Regions from separate parts of the Rhizobium sp. N731 genome, predicted to be linked through region 2. Evidence: riboswitches for the same ligand, from Rfam matches in the RefSeq annotation. Region 2 holds a riboswitch; the other holds the start of a gene.
What was found. A riboswitch is a leader RNA that binds a small molecule or an ion and turns the genes downstream of it on or off. The one in region 2 is predicted to bind S-adenosylmethionine.
Positions count from the first base shown of each region.

Region 1: it holds a riboswitch for S-adenosylmethionine, as region 2 does, so the genes downstream of both, AMK02_RS02730 (O-succinylhomoserine sulfhydrylase) here and metA (homoserine O-acetyltransferase MetA) in region 2, are expected to answer to the same signal.

Region 1 covers NZ_CP013601.1:548,903-554,649, reverse strand. Annotated here, with positions in the region: gene AMK02_RS02750 (efflux RND transporter periplasmic adaptor subunit) at 1-31, opposite strand, end outside; gene AMK02_RS02745 (TetR/AcrR family transcriptional regulator) at 130-717, shown strand; tRNA gene AMK02_RS02740 (tRNA-Gly) at 740-813, opposite strand; gene AMK02_RS02735 (2'-deoxycytidine 5'-triphosphate deaminase) at 872-1,966, opposite strand; SAM riboswitch at 2,041-2,119, shown strand; gene AMK02_RS02730 (O-succinylhomoserine sulfhydrylase) at 2,162-3,346, shown strand; gene apaG (Co2+/Mg2+ efflux protein ApaG) at 3,570-3,962, shown strand; gene AMK02_RS02720 (Hsp33 family molecular chaperone) at 4,163-5,155, opposite strand; gene argF (ornithine carbamoyltransferase) at 5,245-5,747, opposite strand, start outside.
Region 2 covers NZ_CP013601.1:4,220,788-4,226,534, forward strand. Annotated here, with positions in the region: gene AMK02_RS20420 (ABC-F family ATP-binding cassette domain-containing protein) at 1-1,112, shown strand, start outside; gene AMK02_RS20425 (ABC transporter ATP-binding protein/permease) at 1,180-3,036, opposite strand; SAM riboswitch at 3,190-3,267, shown strand; gene metA (homoserine O-acetyltransferase MetA) at 3,317-4,240, shown strand; gene AMK02_RS20435 (aldose epimerase family protein) at 4,360-5,382, shown strand; gene AMK02_RS20440 (GntR family transcriptional regulator) at 5,607-5,747, shown strand, end outside.

The DNA.
Region 1 (5,747 bases), 680 kb from region 2:
CGAAAGCGCCGAGTAATATTTTGCGATTCATCTCATTAACCCTTATTGACCGGCACGGCGGATCATTTAGATTGCGATCTAACTCTAAAACTGGTATAGATGTCAAATGAAATCTAATTGGAGGTCGCTATGAGAGTCAGTCGTGCCCAGGCCGAGGCCAACCGCGAAACGGTGATCAATGTCGCAAGCCGGCTCTTCCGGGAGCATGGTTTCGACGGCATCGGGCTGAAAGATCTGATGAAAGGTGCCGGCCTCACCCAGGGCGGATTTTACAAACAGTTCCGATCGAAAGACGATCTTGCGGCGCTGGCATCCGGGCGAGCGATGGAGAGTGCAATTCGCCGGTGGTCGAGGGTTGCTGCCGGAAGCAGCGATCCCTTCGGCGCGGTTGTCGGCATGTATCTGTCAACCGGGCACCAGGAAGAGAAAGGCGATGGTTGCCCCCTGGCCGCGCTCGGCTCCGACGCGGCGCGTCAGAGCGAGGAGGTGCGCGCTCCGTTCCAGAATGGCATTGAAGAGCATCTTCGGATCCTCGACGAATTAATCCCGGCATCGGACGGCACAAAACAGTACGAGAAGGCCATGATCGTGCTGTCCCTCATGGTCGGCGCCGTAACCATCTCTCGCATCATGACCGATCAGGCCATGTCGGAGCGACTGCTGGAAGCCGCCGCCGATGCGGTCAAGCGCATCGCGGGCGACACGGGCGAAGAATGAGATTTCGGTTGTGATGAGGAGCTGGAGCGGGTGAAGGGAATCGAACCCTCGTATTCAGCTTGGGAAGCTGCTGCTCTACCATTGAGCTACACCCGCGGTGCGCTGAGATTTCCAACAGAAGGGGGCCGCTGTCAAGTCGGCTGAGGGCAGCCCGTCAGATGCGGAAGTGTTTCGAGAGTTTCAGGCCCTGGGCCTGGTAGTTGGATCCGAGGCCGGAGCCGTAGAGGCTGGCGGGCTTTTCCTGCATGTGTTCATAGACCAGGCGGCCGACGATCTGGCCGTCTTCGAGGATGAAGGGCACTTCATGGCTGCGCACTTCGAGCACGGCGCGGCTGCCGCGCCCGCCGGCCGGCGCATGGCCGAAGCCCGGATCGAAAAAGCCGGCATAGTGGACGCGGAACTCGCCGACCAGCGGATCGAAGGGGGTCATTTCGGCGGCATAATCCGGCGGCACATGCACAGCCTCACGCGAAACGAGGATATAGAACTCGTCGGGATCGAGGATCAACTCGTTGCGGCCGCGGCTATAGAGCGGCTCCCAGAAATCGAAAATATCGTGCTGGTCCTTCTCGTCGACATCGACGACGGCGGTGTGGTGTTTGCCGCGATAGCCGATCAGGCCGTCCTTATCACCGGTGAGATCGATCGACAGCGCGATGCCGCCGCCCGACACGTTCGGCTGCTTGCTGGCAACCAGCGTCTCGCTTTCATGCAGCTTCAGAAGTTCCGGCTCGCCGAGCACGGATTGGCCGACGCGGAAGCGTATCTGCGACAGGCGCGAGCCGCGGCGCACGACGATCGGGAAGGTCCGCGGGCTGATTTCGAGATAGAGCGGGCCGGAATAACCTGCCGGGATCTTGTCGAATTCCTGGGCGTAGTCGGTGATGACGCGGGTGAAGATATCGAGCCTGCCGGTCGAACTCTTCGGATTGGCCGAGGCCGACATGTCGGACGGCAGCGCCAAGCTCTCCATCAGCGGCACGATATAGACACAGCCGGTTTCGAGCACCGCGCCTTGGGACAGATCGATCACGTGCAGGCTCAGCCGATCGAGCTTGTCCGAGACCAGATGCGACGGCCCCGGCATGAAGGAAGCGCGCACACGAAAAGCCTTGCTTCCTAAGCGCAGGTCGAGACTTGCCGGCTGGATCTGATCGCGGTCGAGCTCCCGCTCGGAGTTCAGACGCCCCGTTTCGAACAGCGCCGCAATCGCGCGGTCCGCCAGAATTCCAGTTTCGCGAGCCATCATGCCCCATCCATCATTTTGCCGCCGACAAAACCAAATACGGGGAATTGACGCAAGCAGCTAACAGCAGTATTGCAGAATTATCCCGTGGTGATTTGGCCGGTCGGCTTGCAGCCACGTTAAACAAGTGGCTAAAAAGACCGGGTTGAAACCGGTCTGCTTTTGCGGCCGGTTTTTTTGTTATGTGAAGGTGATGGCATGAGCAAGACCTGGCGCCCGGCAACCCAACTCGTCCATGGCGGCACGCTGCGTTCGCAATATGGCGAAACGTCGGAGGCAATCTATCTCACCCAGGGTTTCGTCTATGACACGTCGGAAGCGGCCGAAGCCCGCTTCAAGGGCGAAACGGACGGCTTCATCTACGCCCGCTACGGCAGCCCCACCAATGACATGTTCGAAAAGCGCATGTGTGCATTGGAAGGCGCCGAAGATGCCCGTGCCACCGCCTCCGGCATGGCGGCCGTCGCCGCCGCCGTTCTCTGCCAGGTGAAGGCAGGCGACCATATCGTCGCCGCCCGCGCCCTGTTCGGCTCCTGCCGCTGGGTCGTGGAAACGCTGGCGCCGAAATACGGCGTCGAGTGCACGCTGGTCGACGGCCGGGATCTCGCCAACTGGGAAAAGGCGATCCGCCCGAATACCAAGGTGTTCTTCCTGGAAAGCCCGACCAACCCGACGCTCGAAGTGGTCGATATATCAGGCGTCGCCAAGCTCGCCAACCAGGTCGGCGCCAAGCTGATCGTCGACAATGTTTTTGCGACGCCGCTCTTCCAGAAGCCCTTGGAGCTCGGCGCTCATATCGTCGTCTATTCCGCCACCAAGCATATTGACGGCCAGGGCCGCTGCCTCGGCGGCGTGGTGCTCGCCGACAAGGCATGGATCGACGAGAACCTGCACGACTATTTCCGTCATACCGGCCCGGCCATGTCGCCGTTCAATGCCTGGACGCTTCTGAAGGGCATCGAGACACTGCCGCTGCGCGTGCGCCAGCAGACCGAGAATGCGGCGAAGATCGCCGATTTCCTGGCGGAGCAAGGCAAGGTCGCCAAGGTGATCTATCCCGGCCGCAAGGATCACCCGCAGGCCGAAATCATCGCCAAGCAGATGACCGGCGGCTCGACGCTCGTCTGCTTCGAGCTGAAGGGCGGCAAGGAGGCGGCCTTCGCGCTGCAGAACGCGCTTGAGATCATCAAGATTTCCAACAACCTCGGCGACAGCAAGAGCCTGATCACCCATCCGGCAACGACCACGCACAAGAACCTGACGGAAGAGGCGCGGGCCGAACTCGGCATTTCTCCGGGCACGGTGCGGCTTTCGGCCGGCATAGAGGACACGGACGACCTGATCGAGGATTTCGCGCGGGCGCTTACCAAGATCTCGGCCTGATCGACTGGAATAGCGGCCGGACTTCGTCCGGAGCCGGCCGCCGATCCGCGGGAACAAGTCCACCCGCGCCGGCGTTGCGAAGTAAAATTAACGCTGACAGTTAGGCTTAACGACCGAAAACCCTTCGATCATCACCATTTGACCGCTGATCAACGTTCCGTTTCTTGACGGACAGGGCCTCTTTATAAGATACGGGTAACATATCTTGACTATGGTGCAAGGCATGTATCGCGCCCTCACAAGAGATATCGAAGTCGTGGTCGAACCGTTCTATCTGGAGGAGCAATCCGATCCGGAGGACGATCGCTATGTCTGGGGTTACCGGATTGTCATCAGCAACAATTCCGGCGTCGCCGTTCGCCTCGTCAACCGCTACTGGAACATCACCGATCAGAACGGACAGGTGGACGAGGTGACCGGCCCCGGCGTCGTCGGCGAACAGCCGCGGCTCAGCCCCGGCGACACCTACGAATATTCCTCCGGCTGCCCGCTCGACACGCCCTCAGGCCTGATGTTCGGCCACTATCAGATGGAAACGGATGAAGGCGAGCTGTTCGACGTCGACATCCCCGCCTTCTCGCTGGATTCGCCGGGGCTGTTGCGCGTGCTGAATTGAGGGGCAAGTTCCCACTCAGGAGATTGCCGAGATCTGAAAAAGTCCCCTCGCCACAAGGGGGAGGGGCTAACGCAATGCGCCAACTGCAGCAGACATCTGCTTCTCTGCGGAGACGGTGAAATGGAAAACAGTGGGGGCGGCATCCAAGCCCCTCCCCCTTGTGGGGAGGGGTTGGGAGGGGTTTTTGGCGCCGCCGAGAATTATTCCGCCGGCTGAAGCTCGGTCGCTTCGAAGCGGTAGGTGGTCGAGCAGAATTCGCAGGTGACGGATATCTCGCCGTTTTCCTGGCTGGCCTCGATCTCCTCGGCGGTGAAACCCTTCAGCACGTTGCCGATCTTTTCCCGCGAACAGCTGCAGCGGTCGAAGACGGCGCGGGGCTCGAAGACGCGCACGCCGCGCTCGTGGAACAGGCGGAACAACAGCCGTTCGGTGCCGACCTGCGGATCGGTCAGCTCGTCGGCGTCGATGGTCTCGACCAGCGAGCGGGCTTCGGTCCAGGCATCGTCCTCACCATGCGGGCGGTCGCCGGTGTCGCCGTCGCCGCCGTGGAGATCGGGCTGGCGCATGCGCTCCGGCGCCTCCGGCAGGAACTGGGCGACGAGGCCGCCTGCCCGCCAGCGGTGGCGCGGCTTGCCGGCGTCGTCACGGTCGAAGAGTTCGGCCGCAGCCAGGCGCACACGCGTCGGAATCTGCTCCGACTGGCGGAAATAGACGCCGGCGATCTCCTCGAGCGAGGTGCCGTCGAGCGCAACAATGCCTTGATAGGGCTGAGCGAACTTGCCCTGATCGATGGTGAAGGCGAGCACGCCCTTGCCGAGCAGTTGCTCCGGCTCGGTCTCGCCCGATGCAATGGCCTGGTCGAGCAGCGCCCGATCGAAACGGGCATAGGCGCGCACGTTCTCAGGCGTCGAGAAATCGGCGACGAGCAGATCGACCGGGCCGTCGCCCTTGGTCTGCACGGTGAACTTGCCGTCGAACTTCAGCGAGGTGCCGAGCAGCACCGTCAGCACCACGACCTCGGCAAGCAGCCGGGCGACGGGCGCGGGATAATGATGACGCTCGAGGATGGCATCGAGCATGGGGCCGAGCTGGACGGCGCGGCCGCGCACATCCAGACCCTCCACCTGAAAGGGGACGACATGATCATCGCCGGCGAAATCGAACTGGCCGAGGGCGGCTGCAGCTTCTGCCATGGCTTTCACTCCTAGTTTTCAAGCAAAGGGTCAGCGTGCCCTTCGCTCGCGCGGTCGCGCGCTTTTCACGCGCGACATCCGATTATGGTTCAGATCGCGCCCAGGCACCAAGCAAGAATCGACTTCTGCGCGTGAAGGCGGTTTTCCGCCTCATCGAAGACCACGGATTGCGGACCGTCGATCACCTCGTCCGTCACTTCCTCACCGCGATGAGCAGGCAGGCAATGCATGAACAATGCATCGCTGCCGGCCTTGGCCATCAAGGCCGCATTGACCTGATAAGGCTGGAAGACGTTATGACCCCGGGCCCGATGTTCCTGATTCATGGAGACCCAGGTATCGGTCACCACGCAATCGACGCCTTCGACCGCACGGTCGGCATCATGGCAGAGCATGATTTCGGCGCCCTCATTGCGGGCCCAGTTCAGATAGTGATCCTTAGGCTCCGAACCAAGGGGTACGGCCATGTTCATGCGGTAGCCGAAACGCGCGGCGCCTTCGACCAGCGAATGCAACACATTGTTGCCGTCGCCGGTCCAGGCGATGGTCTTGCCTTTGATCGGGCCGCGATGCTCCTCGAAGGTCATGATAT
Region 2 (5,747 bases):
TCACGGCCCGGCGCAAACGCAATATGCGCCGCCTCGGCGAGTTGCAGTCGATGCGTTCGCAATATCGTGGCCACAAGGGACCGCAAGGCACGGTGCAGGCGACGGTTTCGGACGCGCAGGAATCCGGCAAGCTGGTCATCGAGGCCGAGAAGATCACCAAGAGCTTCGGCGACCGGGCCATCGTCACACCATTCTCGATCCGCGTGCATCGCGGCGATTGCATCGGTCTCGTCGGGCCGAACGGCGCCGGCAAGACAACACTCCTGAAAATGCTGACCGGCCAGCTTTCGCCGGATAGCGGCACGGTAAAACTCGGCACCAACCTGGAGATCGCCACCCTCGACCAGAAGCGCGAGGACCTCGATCCCGAGGATACGCTTGCAAACTACCTGACCGACGGGCGCGGCGAAAACCTGCTCGTCAACGGCGAGCAGCGCCATGTCACCGGATACATGAAGGAATTCCTGTTCCAACCGGAACAGGCGCGCACGCCGATCAGGAGCCTCTCCGGCGGCGAGCGCGCCCGGCTGATGTTGGCGCGCATCCTCTCGCGCCCGGCAAACCTCCTGATTCTCGACGAACCCACAAACGATCTCGATATCGAGACGCTCGACCTCCTGCAGGAGATCGTCGCCAGCTTTCCCGGCACCGTCATCCTCGTCAGCCACGATCGTGACTTCCTCGACCGCACCGTAACCTCGACGATCGCGCCCGCCGTGCCGGATGCGCCCGACGGCCGATGGATCGAATATGCCGGCGGCTACACGGACATGTTGGCGCAGCGCAAGGGCGCACTCGAAGAGCGCAGGAAAGCCGAGAAGGCGGCAGAAAAACCGAAGACGCAGGAGACAACCGCTTCCGGCGCAGTCTCGAAGGGCAAGCTTTCCTTCAAACAGAAATTCGCGCTTGACAATCTGCCGAAGGAGATGGCCAAGGCCGAGACCGAGATCGCCAAGCGCGAACTGGTCATGGCCGACCCCAGTCTCTTCACACGCGACCCCGCTGCCTTCAACCGGCTTGCAGGCGAGATGGAAAAGCTGCGTTCCAGCCTGACCAAGATGGAAGAGGAGTGGCTGGAGCTCGAAATACTGCGGGAAGAGCTGGAAGGCTGAGACTCTCGCACTCAACCGCTCGCCTCATCTGTGCGGGCAAAGATTCAGCCAGACGATTGGGGCAGCTCTAAAGCGCCGGCGCGGGCACGGCGGCTGCGCCGGCACTGGCGCTGGCGCCGGTCTGGACGACCTGCTGCTGCGGCTCTTCGGATCTCGAAGGCAGAGCCTGCAGATGCAGCACCCGCGGCTGCAGCGCCTCCAGATAGGTTTCAGAGCGGCCGATATAGATCATGCCGGTTTCCGGCATCGAAGTCAGCACGCTGCACATAGTTTCCTGCCATTCCGGCTCCATGCCCTCGAGCACTTCGTCGAAGATGATCCATCGCGGGCGCACCAGCAGCAGGCGGGCGAAGCCGATCGCCTTCTGTTCATCACCGTCGAGCAGCTTGTCCCAGCGGGCGCGGGTATCGAGCCTTGCGATCAGAGAGTGCAGGCCGGCCTTTTCAAGGGCCGCCTCGACGGCAGCCTGCTCGTAGGCATCGGGGCTTTCGGGGAAGGCAAGCGCCTCGCGCAGCGTGCCGCCCGGAATATAGGCGATCTGCGGAACGAACAGCATGTCGTCGATCGGCGGCAGACCCATCGTGCCGCTGCCGCACGGCCAGAGCCCGGCCAAGGCCTGAAACAGCAGCTTGCGGTTGACGCTATGATCACCGTTGATCATGATTTTTTCGCCGGCCTTGATCACGATATCGGTTTCACGCAGGCGAAAACCGCCGCATTCCTCGATGTCTTCGCCAATCTTGGCATTGATCACCACATCCTTCAGCGTCAGCCTGTCGGCGGCGGTGTTTTCATAGGCGATGCTGCCTTTCACGCCAAAGTCCTCGTCCATGTCGAGCAGCGCCTGGCGGAAGTCGGTGACGCGCATCAGCGTGGCACGCCATTCGGCGATCGGGCCGAAATTGGCGACATACCAGCGCAAGGCGGTATTGACCTGGTTGAAGGCGCCGACCGACATCATCAGCTGGCCGAGGGTGAGGCCGCCGGAAAAATAGGCGGGTGCGGCAACGATGATCGGAATGACGATCACCAGCCAGCCGTAGCCGGCCGAAACCCAGGTGAGATTGGTATTGGCCATGGCGAGCCGCTTGACGACCCTCAGTACCGAGCTGATGTCGGTATTGATGCGCCGGCGCTCGTTCTCCTCACCGCGGGCGACGGTGATGGCCGGCATGTTCTCATTGGCATGCATCAGCGTGAAACGCAGCTCGGCCTCCTTCGAGAACCGGTCGGCATTGAGCTTGACCAGCTTGCGGCCGACGACCTGGCTCAGCACTGAGGCGGAAGCGGCATAGAAAATCGCCGCCCAGACCATATAGCCCGGTATGGAGAAGCTGTGGCCGCTGATGCGAAAGATGAAGCCGCTCGACAGCTCCCAGAGCACGCCGATGAAGCTCACCAGAAGGATGGTCGACTGCAAGAGGCCGAGCACGAGTCCCGTCGTGCTTTCGGCGAGGTTACGGGAATCTTCGTGCAGGCGCTGGTCCGGATTGACGCCGATCAGGCCGCTCGAGGCGAGCCGCAGCGCCCGCTTGCGCTTCAGCCACTGGTCGACGAGATCACGCGACAGGCCCTCGCGCATATAGAGCGCCGTCATCTGGTTCAGCCAGGCCTGCAGCACGTTGAGCAGCAGCAGCGTGCCGGCAATCATTGCGAAGATTTCGAGCTGGTGGAAGAACTCGCCGAGATCGCGGCGCTCGAGCGAATCGTAGAAGGGGGCGTTCCACTCGTTGAGGATGACCTGGCCATAGGCCGTCGCCAGGATGACGAGGATCAGCACGGTCGCCAGAAACAGCACCTTGCCACGCACTTGCGAATTCCAGAATGCTGAGAACATCACCCCGAGGCGATATGTCAGGCTGAAATCATACCCTACTCTATCCTGCTTCCGGATGCCCGGCCTCCCTTCGATCTTATCTGCCATCACGCTTTTCCAACACCGCCCATACTGTCATTATTAACATGGTGGCGTTACCGGTCTATCAACAGATTCTATCAGTCATTAAAGTGTGATGATTCTTGACGTGCCGCTCCCGCATGCATTCGGAGTTGATTCGCGGCTCAACTGGGACTAATTAAGGCACTCCGTGGTGATTTGGCCGGCCGGCTTGCAGCCACGTTAAAAAAGTCGCTAAAGGGCCGCGTGCGGACCGGTAGCGATTTTTTCGCCGCCGGTTTTTTATTTTTGATCGAGTTGACCGCAGATGCCCATCAAGATCCCCGATACGCTGCCCGCTTTCGAAACCCTGGTTCAGGAAGGTGTGCGGGTGATGACCGAGACGATGGCGATCCGTCAGGATATAAGACCGTTGCAGATCGGCCTGCTCAACCTGATGCCCAACAAGATCAAGACCGAACTGCAGATGGCCCGTCTCGTCGGCGCTTCGCCGCTGCAGGTGGAGTTGTCGCTCATCCGCATTGGCGGCCACAAGGCCAAGAACACATCCGAAGATCACCTGCTCGCCTTCTACCAGACCTGGGAAGAGGTGAAGCAGCGCAAGTTCGACGGCTTCATCATCACCGGAGCGCCGATCGAGCTTCTGCCCTATGAGGACGTGACCTATTGGGCAGAGATGCAGGAGATTTTCAATTGGACCGAGACCAACGTCCATTCGACGATGAACGTCTGCTGGGGCGCCATGGCGGCGATCTATCACTTCCACGGCGTTCCGAAATATGAGCTGAAGGAAAAGGCCTTTGGCGTCTACCGCCACCGGAACCTGAAGCCAGCTTCCATCTATCTGAACGGCTTTTCCGACAATTTCGAGGTGCCGGTGTCGCGGTGGACCGAGGTGCGCCGCGAAGACATAGAGAAATCCGCAAGCTTGGAAATCCTGATGGAATCCAGCGAGATGGGCGTGTGCCTCGTGCACGAGAAGAGGGGCCGGCGGCTCTACATGTTCAACCATGTCGAATATGATTCCACCTCGCTTTCCGACGAGTATTTCCGCGACGTCGATGCCGGCGTGCCGATCAAGATGCCGCACAATTACTTCCCGCATAATGATCCGACGCTTGCCCCGCAGAACCGCTGGCGCAGCCACGCGCATCTCTTGTTCGGCAACTGGATCAACGAGATTTACCAGACAACGCCCTATGACGTCGAAGAGATCGGCATGGATCTCTGAACGGCATTTCTTTCTGACCTGCCCGGTTGCGATTTGGAACAAATGCGGGCAGGTTCCGGTCCGGAACCCTATAGCGCCGCGCGTCTTTATCGGACGCGCAAAGGAACGGACGGTCGATCATGTCGGAGAAGTTGGAGCGGGAAGTTTTCGGGCAGACGAAGGCGGGCGAAACCGTCTATCGCGTCGTCATCAAGGGCGGCGGGCTGACGGCCAGGATCATCACCTGGGGCGCCGTCATCCAGGATCTGCGCCTAGCAGGCCATGAGGCGCCGCTTCAACTCGGCTTCGAGGATTTCGACAGCTATCCCCTCTATTCGGCCTATTTCGGCGCGACGCCCGGCCGCTGCGCCAACCGCGTCGGCGGCGGCAGGTTCACGCTCGATGGCAAGGACTATCAGCTCGAGCCGAACGAAAACGGCGTCACACATCTACATGGCGGCAGCGACAATATCGCCAAGCGCAATTGGACGATCGTCGAGCATGAGGCCGACCGCCTGGTGATGAAGATCGTCGATCCCGACGGCCGCGCCGGCTATCCCGGCAATTGCACCATCCAGGCGACGTTCCGGGTGCACGGCAACGGCGAACTGTCGATCACCTACGAATCAACGAGCGATCAGCCGACGCTCGCCAATGTCTGCCAGCACGCCTACTTCAATCTCGACGGCCGCGACGATGCGCTGGGCCACGACATCATGATCGCCGCCGATCACTATCTTCCGACCGACGAGAAGCAAGTGCCGACCGGCGAAATCCGGCCCGTTGCCGGCACCGAATTCGATTTCCGTGAGATGGCCCCGATGAAGCGTTTCGTCGGCAGCGAACAGGTGCTCTACGACCATAATTTCTGCCTGTCCCGCGAACGCACCGCCAAGCGGACTGTGGCACTCGCCCGCAGCCTCTATTCCGGCGTGTCGCTGGAAGTGCGCAGCACCGAGCCCGGCGTGCAGTTCTATGCCGGCTTCAAGCTCAATACAGGGGCTCCCGGCCTCGGCGGGCGCAAATACGGCCCGTTCGCCGGCTTCTGCCTGGAGACGCAGGTCTGGCCGGATGCGATCAACCACGAGGGCTTCCCGAATGCGGTCCTGCGTCCGGGCGAGGTGCTGCGCCAGGAAACGGATTATATCTTCAGCAAGAGCTGAACGTTCTCGCGATCTTTCAGATTCGCTCCTCGTGCTTTAGGTTTTGCTTTTATGCATGTCGTTATCGCAAAACCGCCCCACACTTTTGCGCGCATGCTCTGAGACGCACGGCTGTCAAATTTGACCGCTATGAACCCTCTTCGGATTGCCGGAGAGGGTTTTTTCTTCTGCGTCTTGCGATTCAGGCTTGCCGATTGGTTCTATATAGGTTCTATTGCGTGTCCATGGATAGAACCAGTCTAGTAGCTGAACTCAATAGACGCGGCCTGCGCGGCGAAGCGCTGGCCGGGCCGCTCTACAAGCGGCTGGCGCAAGCGCTGACCAGCCTCATTCAGGAGGGCTTGCTGAAAGCCGGCACGGCGCTG